DNA from 2 places in the Azospirillum formosense genome. Region 2 is predicted to be linked to the other one. Evidence: riboswitches for the same ligand, from Rfam matches in the RefSeq annotation. Region 2 holds a riboswitch; the other holds the start of a gene.

Region 1 (5,050 bases), on a different replicon from region 2:
TTGGATCGACAGAATCCCAGAGGCCAGCGTTTAACAGTTCCGGCGGCTCTCAGGCGCCCATTTCCGACGGCGCGCGTTGGATGCAGATCGTCGTCGGCATCGTCTGCATGGTGGCCGCGGCCAACATCCAGTATGCCTGGACGCTCTTCGTGCCGGAAATCCAGGCCACCCATGGCTGGACCCGCGCTTCGATCCAGACCGCCTTCACCGTCTTCGTCGTCGTCCAGACCTGGCTGACCCCCATCGAAGGCTACTTCATCGACCGCTACGGCCCCCGCGCCATCGTCGCCTTCGGCGGCGTGATGACCGGCCTCTCCTGGATCATCGACAGCTACGCCGGCTCGCTCGGCATGCTCTATGTCGGTTCGGCCATCGGCGGCATCGGCGTCGGCTGCGTCTACGCCACCTGCGTCAACAGCGCCCTGAAGTGGTTCCCGGACAAGCGCGGCCTTGCCGTCGGCCTGACCGCGGGCGGCTACGGCGCCGGCTCGGCCGTGACGATCCTGCCGATCGCCAACATGATCCACTCCTCGGGCTATCAGGCGACCTTCTTCTGGTTCGGCCTGCTGCAGGGCACGATCATCCTCATCGCCGCCTTCTTCCTGCGCGCCCCGCAGAAGGATCAGGTGAAGGCCTCGACCAAGGTCCTGCAGTCCCGCCGCGACTACACGCTGAAGGAAGCGCTGCAGACGCCGGTCTTCTGGGTCATGATGGTCATGTTCATCTGCACCGTGTCCGGCGGTCTGATGGCGGTGGCCCAGCTCGGCGTGATCGCCCACGATCTGGGCGTGAAGGAAGCCCCGATCAGCCTGTTCGGCATCACCATGGCGGCTCTGCCCTTCGCGCTGATGCTCGACCGCGTGATGAACGGCATCTCCCGTCCGCTGTTCGGCTTCGTCTCCGACCACATCGGCCGTGAAGCGACGATGTTCATCGCCTTCACCTTCGAAGGCCTCGGCATCCTGATGCTCAGCCGCTTCGGCCACGACCCGATCATGTTCCTGATCCTGTCGGGTCTGGTGTTCCTGGCCTGGGGCGAAGTGTACAGCCTGTTCAGCGCCACCTCGGCGGACACCTTCGGCACCAAGCATGCGGCGAAGATCTACGGCGTGCTCTACTGCGCCAAGGGCGTCGCGGCCCTGCTGGTCCCGCTGGGCAACCTGCTGATGGAAGCCACCGGCACCTGGGCGACCGTGCTCTACATCTGCGCCACCATGGACCTCATCGCGGCCTTCTGCGCCATCGCCGTCCTGCGGCCCATGCTGCGCAAGCACCACGCCCGAAACGCCGAACTCGCCGCCCAGCAGGGTGCGGGTGGGCTGGCGGTGCAACCCGGCCACTGATCGGTCCGCGAAGCTTTAGGTTTCGCATCCCGGATGACGTTATCGTCGATGACGGCCGCCGCGCGCACCCCGCGCGGCGGCCTTCTTTCATTCCAGGAAGAAGGGGCGGTTGTGGCCCTCGCCGGACTGGTTGAAGCGGTCCGACGACCAGAGGCCGTCCGGCTGCTCGTCCTGAGGATCGGAGTTCCACTCGTCGTCCTCCCGCATCAGCAGGGTCAGGCCGTGGCCCATCAGGCCGGCCAGGGCGACGAAGGCGATCATCTGTGATTCGAGCATGGGACGGGCTCCGGGCACTCGGGAGGGGGCTTTGTTTTTTGTTGTGATGCAGCATAGCGGCCCGGCTCAGGCTGCGCAATAGGATTTTGTATACCAGATAATGGATACCAGAACCGCGCCAATTGCATTGGCCAATTGATTTGGTGGTGCGGGATTCGCCGTGAATCGCGTTGACGTGGGCAGGGCGGATGGTTCAGCATGGCGACGTTCCAAGGGGAGCCCCATAGCACGGGGCTGAGATGATGCCGTAAGGCGCCGAACCCTTTGAACCTGATCCGGGTCGTACCGGCGTAGGGACAGGAACAAACGGGCCATCGTCACGCGCACTCCCTCCAGGGGACCGCTCCGGTCGTCCGTTCTGCCGCTCCGTCACACCCGGGTCTCCAACGATCCTATGTGCGATGGAGATCCACAGCAGATGCCTGACTCACTTCCCCCCGCTTCCCAAAAGGCCGCGCCGTCCGACCACTTCTCGGTGACGACCGGCCCGCTGCCGTCGTCCAGCAAGGTCCATGTGGCGGGGGAGCGCTTCCCCGACCTGCGCGTGGCCATGCGCGACATCCATGTGGGCGGCGGCGAGCCGCCGGTGCGCGTCTACGACACCTCCGGTCCCTACAGCGATCCCGCCGTGCGGACCGACATCCGCCGCGGGTTGGCGGAGCTGCGGCGTTCCTGGATCGAGGCGCGCGGCGACGTCGAGGCCTATGAGGGCCGCGAGGTCCGTCCGGAGGACGACGGGCTGCGCGCCGGCGAGACGCGCGCCGTGCCCGTCTTCGACCGCGCCGGGCGCCGCCCGCTGCGCGGCAAGCCGGGCCGGGCGGTCACGCAGATGGCCTACGCCCGCGCCGGCATCGTCACGCCGGAGATGGAGTACATCGCCGTCCGCGAGAATCTGGGCCGCCAGAGGCTGGCCGAGGCGGCGGCGCGGGACGGCGACGACTTCGGCGCCTCCATCCCCGACCATGTGACCCCGGAGTTCGTCCGCGACGAGGTGGCGCGCGGGCGGGCGATCATCCCGGCCAACATCAACCACCCCGAGTCGGAGCCGATGATCATCGGCCGCAACTTCCTCACCAAGATCAACGCGAACATCGGCAACTCCGCCGTCGCGTCGTCGGTGGGGGAGGAGGTCGACAAGATGGTCTGGTCGATCCGCTGGGGCGCCGACACCGTGATGGACCTGTCCACCGGCCGCAACATCCACACCACCCGCGAATGGATCCTGCGCAACAGCCCGGTCCCCATCGGCACCGTGCCGATCTATCAGGCGCTGGAGAAGGTCGGCGGCAAGGCCGAGGACCTGACCTGGGAGATCTTCCGCGACACGCTGATCGAGCAGGCGGAGCAGGGGGTGGACTATTTCACCATCCACGCCGGCATCCGTCTGGCGCACATCCCGCTGACCGCGAAGCGCACCACCGGCATCGTGTCGCGCGGCGGCTCGATCATGGCGAAATGGTGCCTGTCGCATCACCGCGAGAGCTTCCTCTACGAACGGTTCGAGGAGATCTGCGAGATCATGAAGGCGTACGACGTCGCCTTCTCGCTGGGTGACGGGCTGCGCCCCGGTTCCATCGCCGACGCCAACGACGCCGCCCAGTTCGCCGAGCTGGAGACGCTGGGCGAGCTGACCAAGATCGCCTGGAAGCATGACGTTCAGGTGATGATCGAGGGGCCGGGCCATGTGCCCATGCACAAGATCAAGGCCAACGTCGACAAGCAGCTGGCCCTGTGCGGCGAGGCCCCCTTCTACACGCTCGGGCCGCTGACCACGGATATCGCGCCGGGCTACGACCACATCACCAGCGCCATCGGCGCCGCCATGATCGGCTGGTTCGGCACGGCGATGCTCTGCTACGTCACGCCGAAGGAGCATCTGGGGCTGCCGGACCGCGACGACGTCAAGGTGGGCGTGGTCACCTACAAGATCGCCGCCCACGCCGCCGACCTCGCCAAGGGTCACCCCGGCGCGCAGGAGCGGGACGACGCCCTGTCGCGCGCCCGCTTCGAGTTCCGCTGGCGCGACCAGTTCCACCTGTCGCTCGATCCGGAGACGGCGGAGCGCTTCCACGACCAGACCCTGCCGGCGGAAGGGGCGAAGGTCGCGCATTTCTGTTCGATGTGCGGGCCGAAGTTCTGCTCGATGAAGATCACGCAGGAGGTGCGGGAGTACGCCAACTCCGGCATGGCCGAGATGTCGGAGAGCTTCCGTGTCAAGGGCGGGGAGATCTATCTGGAGGAGGGGCAGGCGGCCAAGTAGCGCCCGAATCGAAAAGGGGACGCCCTCGCGGGCGCCCCCTCGCTTCGGCTCCTTCCCCAGGCGGGGGGAGGGGAAGAGAGCGTCAGGGCGTGGCCGTTGCGCTTCGGCCGCCCGGCGCGCCGTGCGACTCGGCGGCCATGCGGCTGCGCATCGGGCGCAGGACGAACAGCGCCAGCACGGCGGCCAGCGCGTTGACCGCGGCGGCCAGCAGGAAGACCGCGTGCCAGCTTCCCGTGGCGTCGGCGATGATGTTGGCGAAGGGGATCAGCAGCGCCGCCGTGCCCTTGGCGGTGTAGAGCAGCCCGGCGTTGCTGGCGGCGAACTTCGACCCGAAGGTGTCGGCGCAACAGGCCGGGAACAGGCTGTAGATCTCGCCCCAGGCGAAGAAGACCAGACCGGTCAGCAGAACGAAGGCCACCGGGTCGCGGCCGTAGAGGCTGAGCGCGACGATGCCCACCGCCTCGATGGCGAAGGCGATGAACATGGTGTTCTCGCGCCCGATGTGGTCGGACACCCAGCCGAAGAAGGGGCGGGTCAGCCCGTTCAGCACCCGGTCGATGGACAGGGCGAAGGTCAGGGCGGGCAGGGTGAGGCCGAGGATGCTGACCGGCGCGTGGGCCAGCCCGAAATCCTGGGCGATCGGGCCGAGCTGCGCCGTCGCCATCAGCCCGCCGCCGGCCACCATCACGAACATGGCGTACATGACCCAGAAGACCGGGGTGCGGACCATCTGGCTCGGCGTGTATTGCCGCTGCGCGGGCGGGGCGGCGAAGCCGCCGCGGGCGAGGGAGGCGGAGGGCGGGGCGACCAGCAGCCAGGCGAGCGCGAAGACGACCAGCCCCTGGCCCAGCCCGAAGGCCATGAAGGTCGCCTCGTAGCCCGAGGTCTCGATCATCGTGGCGATGGGCACCACCGTCAGGGCGGAACCGGCTCCGAAGCCCGCCGCGGTGATGCCGGCGGCCAGACCGCGCCGGTCGGGGAACCATTTCAGCGCGTTGCCCACGCAGGTGCCGTAGACGGCGCCCGCCCCGATGCCGCCGATGGCCGCCGCCACGTAGAGCACGAGAAGAGAATCCGCCACCGCGTTCAGCGCCCAGGAGGCGGCGCAGAGCACCGAGCCGAACAGCACGACGATCCGCGGGCCGAAGCGGTCCACGAACCAGCCCTCGAC
Region 2 (5,050 bases):
GGTCGGGCATCTGAAGGACTGCATCGCCTACGGCCCCGGCATCCTCGACCTCGCCCACCAGCCGGACGAGTATGTGGACATCGACGACATGGTGCATTCCGCGCAGGTCATGGCGATGGCCGCCCTGACGCTGCTGCGGCGGGAGGTGTAGCGGCCGTCTTGCAGGGGACGCCTACTTCCAGGTGACCCGGCCGCCGACCTCCTCGGCGATGAAGTCCGCCCAGCGCTCGCGCTCCCCCAGGAGGTTCGCCGGGAAATAGTCGTTCAGCTCCACGGCCTGCCAGCGGTAGCCGGGACGGTTGAAGAGGTCGCTGCCCTCCGCCAGGAAGCGCGGCACGTCGATGCCGTCAAGGATGTCGTCGCGGTTCAACTCCTGGTGCGAGAAGCTTTGGATCTTGTGCCGGATGGCGGCGTCGTCGCCGATGTAGGAGAAATGCCAGCCCGCGTGGGGCAGGATGTCCACGTAGGGCGGACGCGTCTCGGGGGTGTAGCGGTCCAGCGTGCCGCGGCTTTCGCGGATCTGCTGCGGCGTGGTCATCCGGGCCATCAGCCCGCGGACGGCGACGGGGAAGACCGAGAAATTCTCGCCCTCCACATTCATGAAATTGACCTTGAAGTAGAACAGCGGCACGCGGAACCCGGCGATCATCGCCGAACTGTCGCGCAGCGACGCGACCGAGCGGGCGCGCAAAATCTCGTCCACGTCGGAGACGACGACGATGTCGTCCGGCTCCACCTTGTCCAGCCCGAGCGCGATGGCGTTCCGCTGCGCCCGCTCGCGCACCCAGGGATTGTCGGTCTCCGGGAAGTCGGGGGCGACGACCAGCTTCACCTTGTCGAGGAAGGGCAGGAAGCGGTCGCGCTCCTCCATGAAATGCAGGGGCTTGGGCGCGCCGGTGAAGGTCTGCTTGGCCTCGACGATCACGAACTGGTCGACGGTGTCGTACAGCTCGCGGAAGCGCAGCTCCAGAAGGTCGAGTTCGTTGTGGAAGGTGAAGCAGTCGTAGATCTTCGGCTGGCGGCGCTGCGGCGCGGTCACCGCCGGCCAGCGCGACCCCGGCGCCGCCGTCGTCTGCACGGCGTCGGCCAGGGCCAGCACATAGTCCCGCTGCACGCCGGTCGTCCATTCGGTGATCTGGGAGCGCAGGAACGTCTCGTCCCGCCGCGCCACCAGTTTGCGGACCATGGAGGCGAAGGGGGCCTTGCGTCCGGTCAGCGCGAGGCTGGTCATCAGGTCCGTGTAGTCGCGCCGGTCGAGCAGCGGGCCGTCCATGGCCTCGATCCGCTCCTCCAGCGCGCGGTCGCCCAGCACCTTGCCGAAGTTGAACAGGCCGTGGAAGCCGAAGGCCGGTCCCGGCACCGGCGTGCGTTCGAAGGCGAAGCGGTCGGCCACGTCCTCCGGGGCGAAGCGGATGCCGGCCTTCTCCAGCGCCGGGCGCTCGGTCCGGCAGATGACATGGTCCTCGGGAATGCCGGCTTCGAAGGGCAGGTCGCGCAGCCGGTCGAGCAGGGCGGCGGAGCGCAGGGAGAAGCCGCCGTTCCCCACGGTCATGCCGTCCTGGTACCAGCCCCAGCGGGCGCCGATGTAGTCGAAGGCGCGGAACTCCTCCGTCCAGGCCCGCGGGTCGGCGACGAAGCCGTCCCACTGCGCGATCAGGACATGGCCCGTCGTCACCAGCCGGCGCAGGCGGACGTTGATCGTGTCCGAATAGTCGTCCATGTCGCGGATCGGGGCGATCCGGTGGAAGTCGACGCCCGGAATTTTCGGGTCGCGGTCGGAGAGCAGCAGGACGCTGGAGAAGCGGCAGGCGGCGAGGCTGTCCCGGATGGCCATCTCGACCAGGGCGTGGTTCGCCGTGTCGGCGAACACCAGCGTGCAGTCCTCGATCCTCACCATGCCGTTCCCCGTTCCGCCGCCGACGTCGGCCGCCCGCGGGCGCGGATCCTATCACGGGGGTTGTGGGGGTGCCACGGGCGGAGCGCCGGTCCTCCTTTGACGGGCGGGGGCGTCGCATTCGACGTCAAATCCCTCTCCCGTCCCGGGAGAGGGGGCCCGCGGAGCGGGCGGGTGAGGGTCATGCAAGGATCAATGCGCTGATTCTCGGCGGTACCCTCACCCTTCCCACGCCTCGCGTGGGCCCCTTCCCTCTCCCGGGACGGGAGAGGGGCTCCAAAGGCAATGCCTCCGTTCGTTAGCCCGACCTCCTTGACGGGCGGGGGCGGGTCCCTTAGCTTGCAAAGTGTTCCCTGGGGGGCCTCGCTAGGAGGCTGAGACTCCGCCGGCCCGGCGCTTTCATCCGGACAACGCGGTGACCCATCGAACCTGATCCGGGTCATACCGGCGTAGGGACGGGACTGAAGGGCGGCACGGCGTACCCCCATTCCATCCAGACACCGCTTGTCCCGGCAACAGTTTGTTGGCGCTGCAAAAGGTGTGTGCGGACGTGACCGAAGCCCGACTTGTCGAAGAGCTGCTGGCCTTCATCGCCGCCGGAGAGGCGGACGAGGAGGCGTTCAACCGCATGGCGCTGGCCGTCTTCGCCCACCAGTTCGAGACCAACGCCCCCTACCGCCGCTTCGCCACCCAGCGGGCGCGCACCCTGCGCACGGTGAAGAGCTGGCGCGACGTGCCCGCGGTGCCGATCAGCGCCTTCAAGGACCTGACGCTGAGTGGGCGCCCGCCGGAGGAGTGCCCGCACGTCTTCATGACCAGCGGCACCACCAAGGGCGTGCGGGGCAAGAGCCACCACCCGACGCTGGCGGTCTACGACCGCTCGATGACCGTCAATTTCCGCCACCGCTTCATGGGTGACTTTGAACGGCTGCGCATGGGCATCCTGTTCCCGACCGAGCAGGCGATGCCCAACTCCTCGCTCGCCCATTATCTGGCGCTGGCGAAGAGCGAGTTCGGGACGGATGAGAGCCGCTATTTCGTCTCCGACGCCGGGCTGGACGTGGATGGGGCCATCGCCGAGCTGTCCCGCGCCGAGGCGACCGGCGAACCCTACGCCCTGCTGGGGGCCAGCTTCAGCGTCGTGCATCTGATGGACGCTCTGGCCGAGCGGGGGCGGAGCTTCGCCCTGCCGGCGGGCAGCCGCATCCTCGACACCGGCGGCTTCAAGGGCCAGTCGCGCGAGATGGCGGCGGAGGAGTTCTACGGCCGCCTGTCCGCCACCTTCGGCGTGCCGCGCCGGCTGTGCATCAACATGTACGGCATGACGGAGCTGAGCACCCAGTTCTACGACGACGGCAACGAGACCTGCCCGTCGGTGAAGTCCGGCCCGCACTGGATCCGCAGCCGGGTCATCAACCCGCTGACCGGGCAGGAGGTGTCGCGCGGCAGCGTCGGCGTGCTGGTCCATCACGATCTTGCCCACTTCAACTGCGCGTCGGCCATCCTGACCGAGGACGCGGGAGTGGAGGTGGACGGCGGCTTCCAGCTTCTCGGGCGGGCCGACGGGGCGGACGCCAAGGGCTGCTCCATGGCGGTCGAGGACTTCCTCAAAGCGGCGCGGGCCCAATGGCCGTTGGCTTGATGGAGCGTGCCGGGCATCTGCCGGGGCTGTCCGCCGACGCGGTGGATTGGCGGACGCTGACCTTCCGGCGCGGCGCCGAGACGCTCGACGTGGCGGTGCCGGTGCTGAGCGAGGCGCAGATCGCCGAGCTGGCAACGCGGGTGCGCGCCAACGCGCGCACCTATTTGCGAAGCCGCACCGTCACGGAGATCGCCGCCACCATCGACCGCGTCGTCGCCCGGCTGCTCGACCGCGACGACCCGTGGCGGCGGAAGGCGGAACGGCTGCTGCCGCTGGTCACCGGCTACGACGCGGAGATGGTCCGGCTGGGGCTGACCGGCTATCTGAAGACCTTCCGCGGGCCGGAGCTTCGGAAGTTCATCGCCGAGGATTTCGCCAATCCGGCGGTGCTCGACGATTTCCAGCCCATGCCCAAGGGCGGCTTCGCCCGCGCCTTCGGGCCGGAGCTGCTGCTGCATGTCTGGGCGGGCAACGTGCCGGGCCTGCCGCTGTGGAGCCTGATCTCCGGCCTGCTGGTGAAGGCCGGCACGGTCGGCAAGCTGCCGAGCGCCGAGCCGCTGTTCGCCGGCTGGTTCGCGCAAATCCTGGCGGAGATCGACCCGGAGCTGGCCGACTGCATCGCCATCGTCTGGTGGAAGGGCGGCGACGAAGCGGCGGAGCGGGCGTGGCTGACCCGCGCCGACACGGTGGTCGCCTATGGCGGCAACGACGCGCTGGAGGCCATCCGGGCGCGGGTGCCGATCACCACGCGCTTCCTGCCCTACGGCCACAAGATCAGCTTCGCCATGGTCGCCCGCTCCGCGCTCAACGCCGGGAAGGCGGGAGCGGTGGCGCGGCAGGCGGCCTACGACGTGGCGCGCTACGACCAGCAGGGTTGCTACTCGCCCCAGACCTTTTTCGTGGAGCGCGGTGGGCGGGTGTCGCCGCGCGAATTCGCCGGCTATCTGGCGCATGAGCTGGACGCGCTGGGCAGCAAGTTCCCGCGCCGCCCCCTGTCGATGGGCGAGGCGGGCAGCGTCGCCGCGTGGCGCAACGCAGAGGAGACGAAGGGCTTCGCCGACCCGAGCCGCGCCCTGCTGGGCGATCCGGTGGGAAGCTGGGCGGTCGCCTACACCGACGCGGCGGACGGCCTGAGCCCTTGCGGGCTGAACCGCACGGTGACGGTGGTGGCGGTGGACCGGCTGGCCGACGCGGTGCCGGGGCTGGCGCCCTACCGCGCCTTCCTCCAGACCGTGGGCATCGCCGCCGCGCCGGAGGAGCTGTTCGCGCTCGCCGGGGCGCTGGGGGCGGTCGGGGTGACGCGCCTCTGCGCGCTCGGCCGCATGACCGCGCCGGAGGCGGGCTGGCACCATGACGGACGGTTCAACCTGCTGGACCTCGTCACCTTGACCGAGATCGAGGGCTCGGCGGAACGGGCGGCGGAAATTTTCGCCCCCTACACGGATTGAGGCGCCCGGCCATGCCCTTCGTCAGCATCGAACAGGCCGGCTACGGCGTCCCGGGCGGCGGCACCA

The links. Region 2 has a riboswitch for thiamine pyrophosphate ahead of ABVN73_RS20680 (long-chain fatty acid--CoA ligase). Riboswitches for the same ligand answer to the same signal wherever they lie in the genome.
Region 1: it holds a riboswitch for thiamine pyrophosphate, as region 2 does, so the genes downstream of both, thiC (phosphomethylpyrimidine synthase ThiC) here and ABVN73_RS20680 (long-chain fatty acid--CoA ligase) in region 2, are expected to answer to the same signal.

What each region holds. Positions count from the first base shown of each region.
Region 1 covers NZ_CP159402.1:1,089,847-1,094,896, forward strand. The annotation lists gene oxlT (oxalate/formate MFS antiporter) at 81-1,343, shown strand; gene ABVN73_RS05170 (hypothetical protein) at 1,431-1,619, opposite strand; TPP riboswitch at 1,822-1,934, shown strand; gene thiC (phosphomethylpyrimidine synthase ThiC) at 2,038-3,879, shown strand; gene oxlT (oxalate/formate MFS antiporter) at 3,962-5,050, opposite strand, start outside.
Region 2 covers NZ_CP159403.1:1,649,138-1,654,187, reverse strand. The annotation lists gene ABVN73_RS20690 (acetylornithine deacetylase/succinyl-diaminopimelate desuccinylase family protein) at 1-151, shown strand, start outside; gene ABVN73_RS20685 (DUF5672 family protein) at 173-1,897, opposite strand; TPP riboswitch at 2,239-2,368, shown strand; gene ABVN73_RS20680 (long-chain fatty acid--CoA ligase) at 2,445-3,536, shown strand; gene ABVN73_RS20675 (acyl-CoA reductase) at 3,521-4,984, shown strand; gene ABVN73_RS20670 (ABC transporter ATP-binding protein) at 4,996-5,050, shown strand, end outside.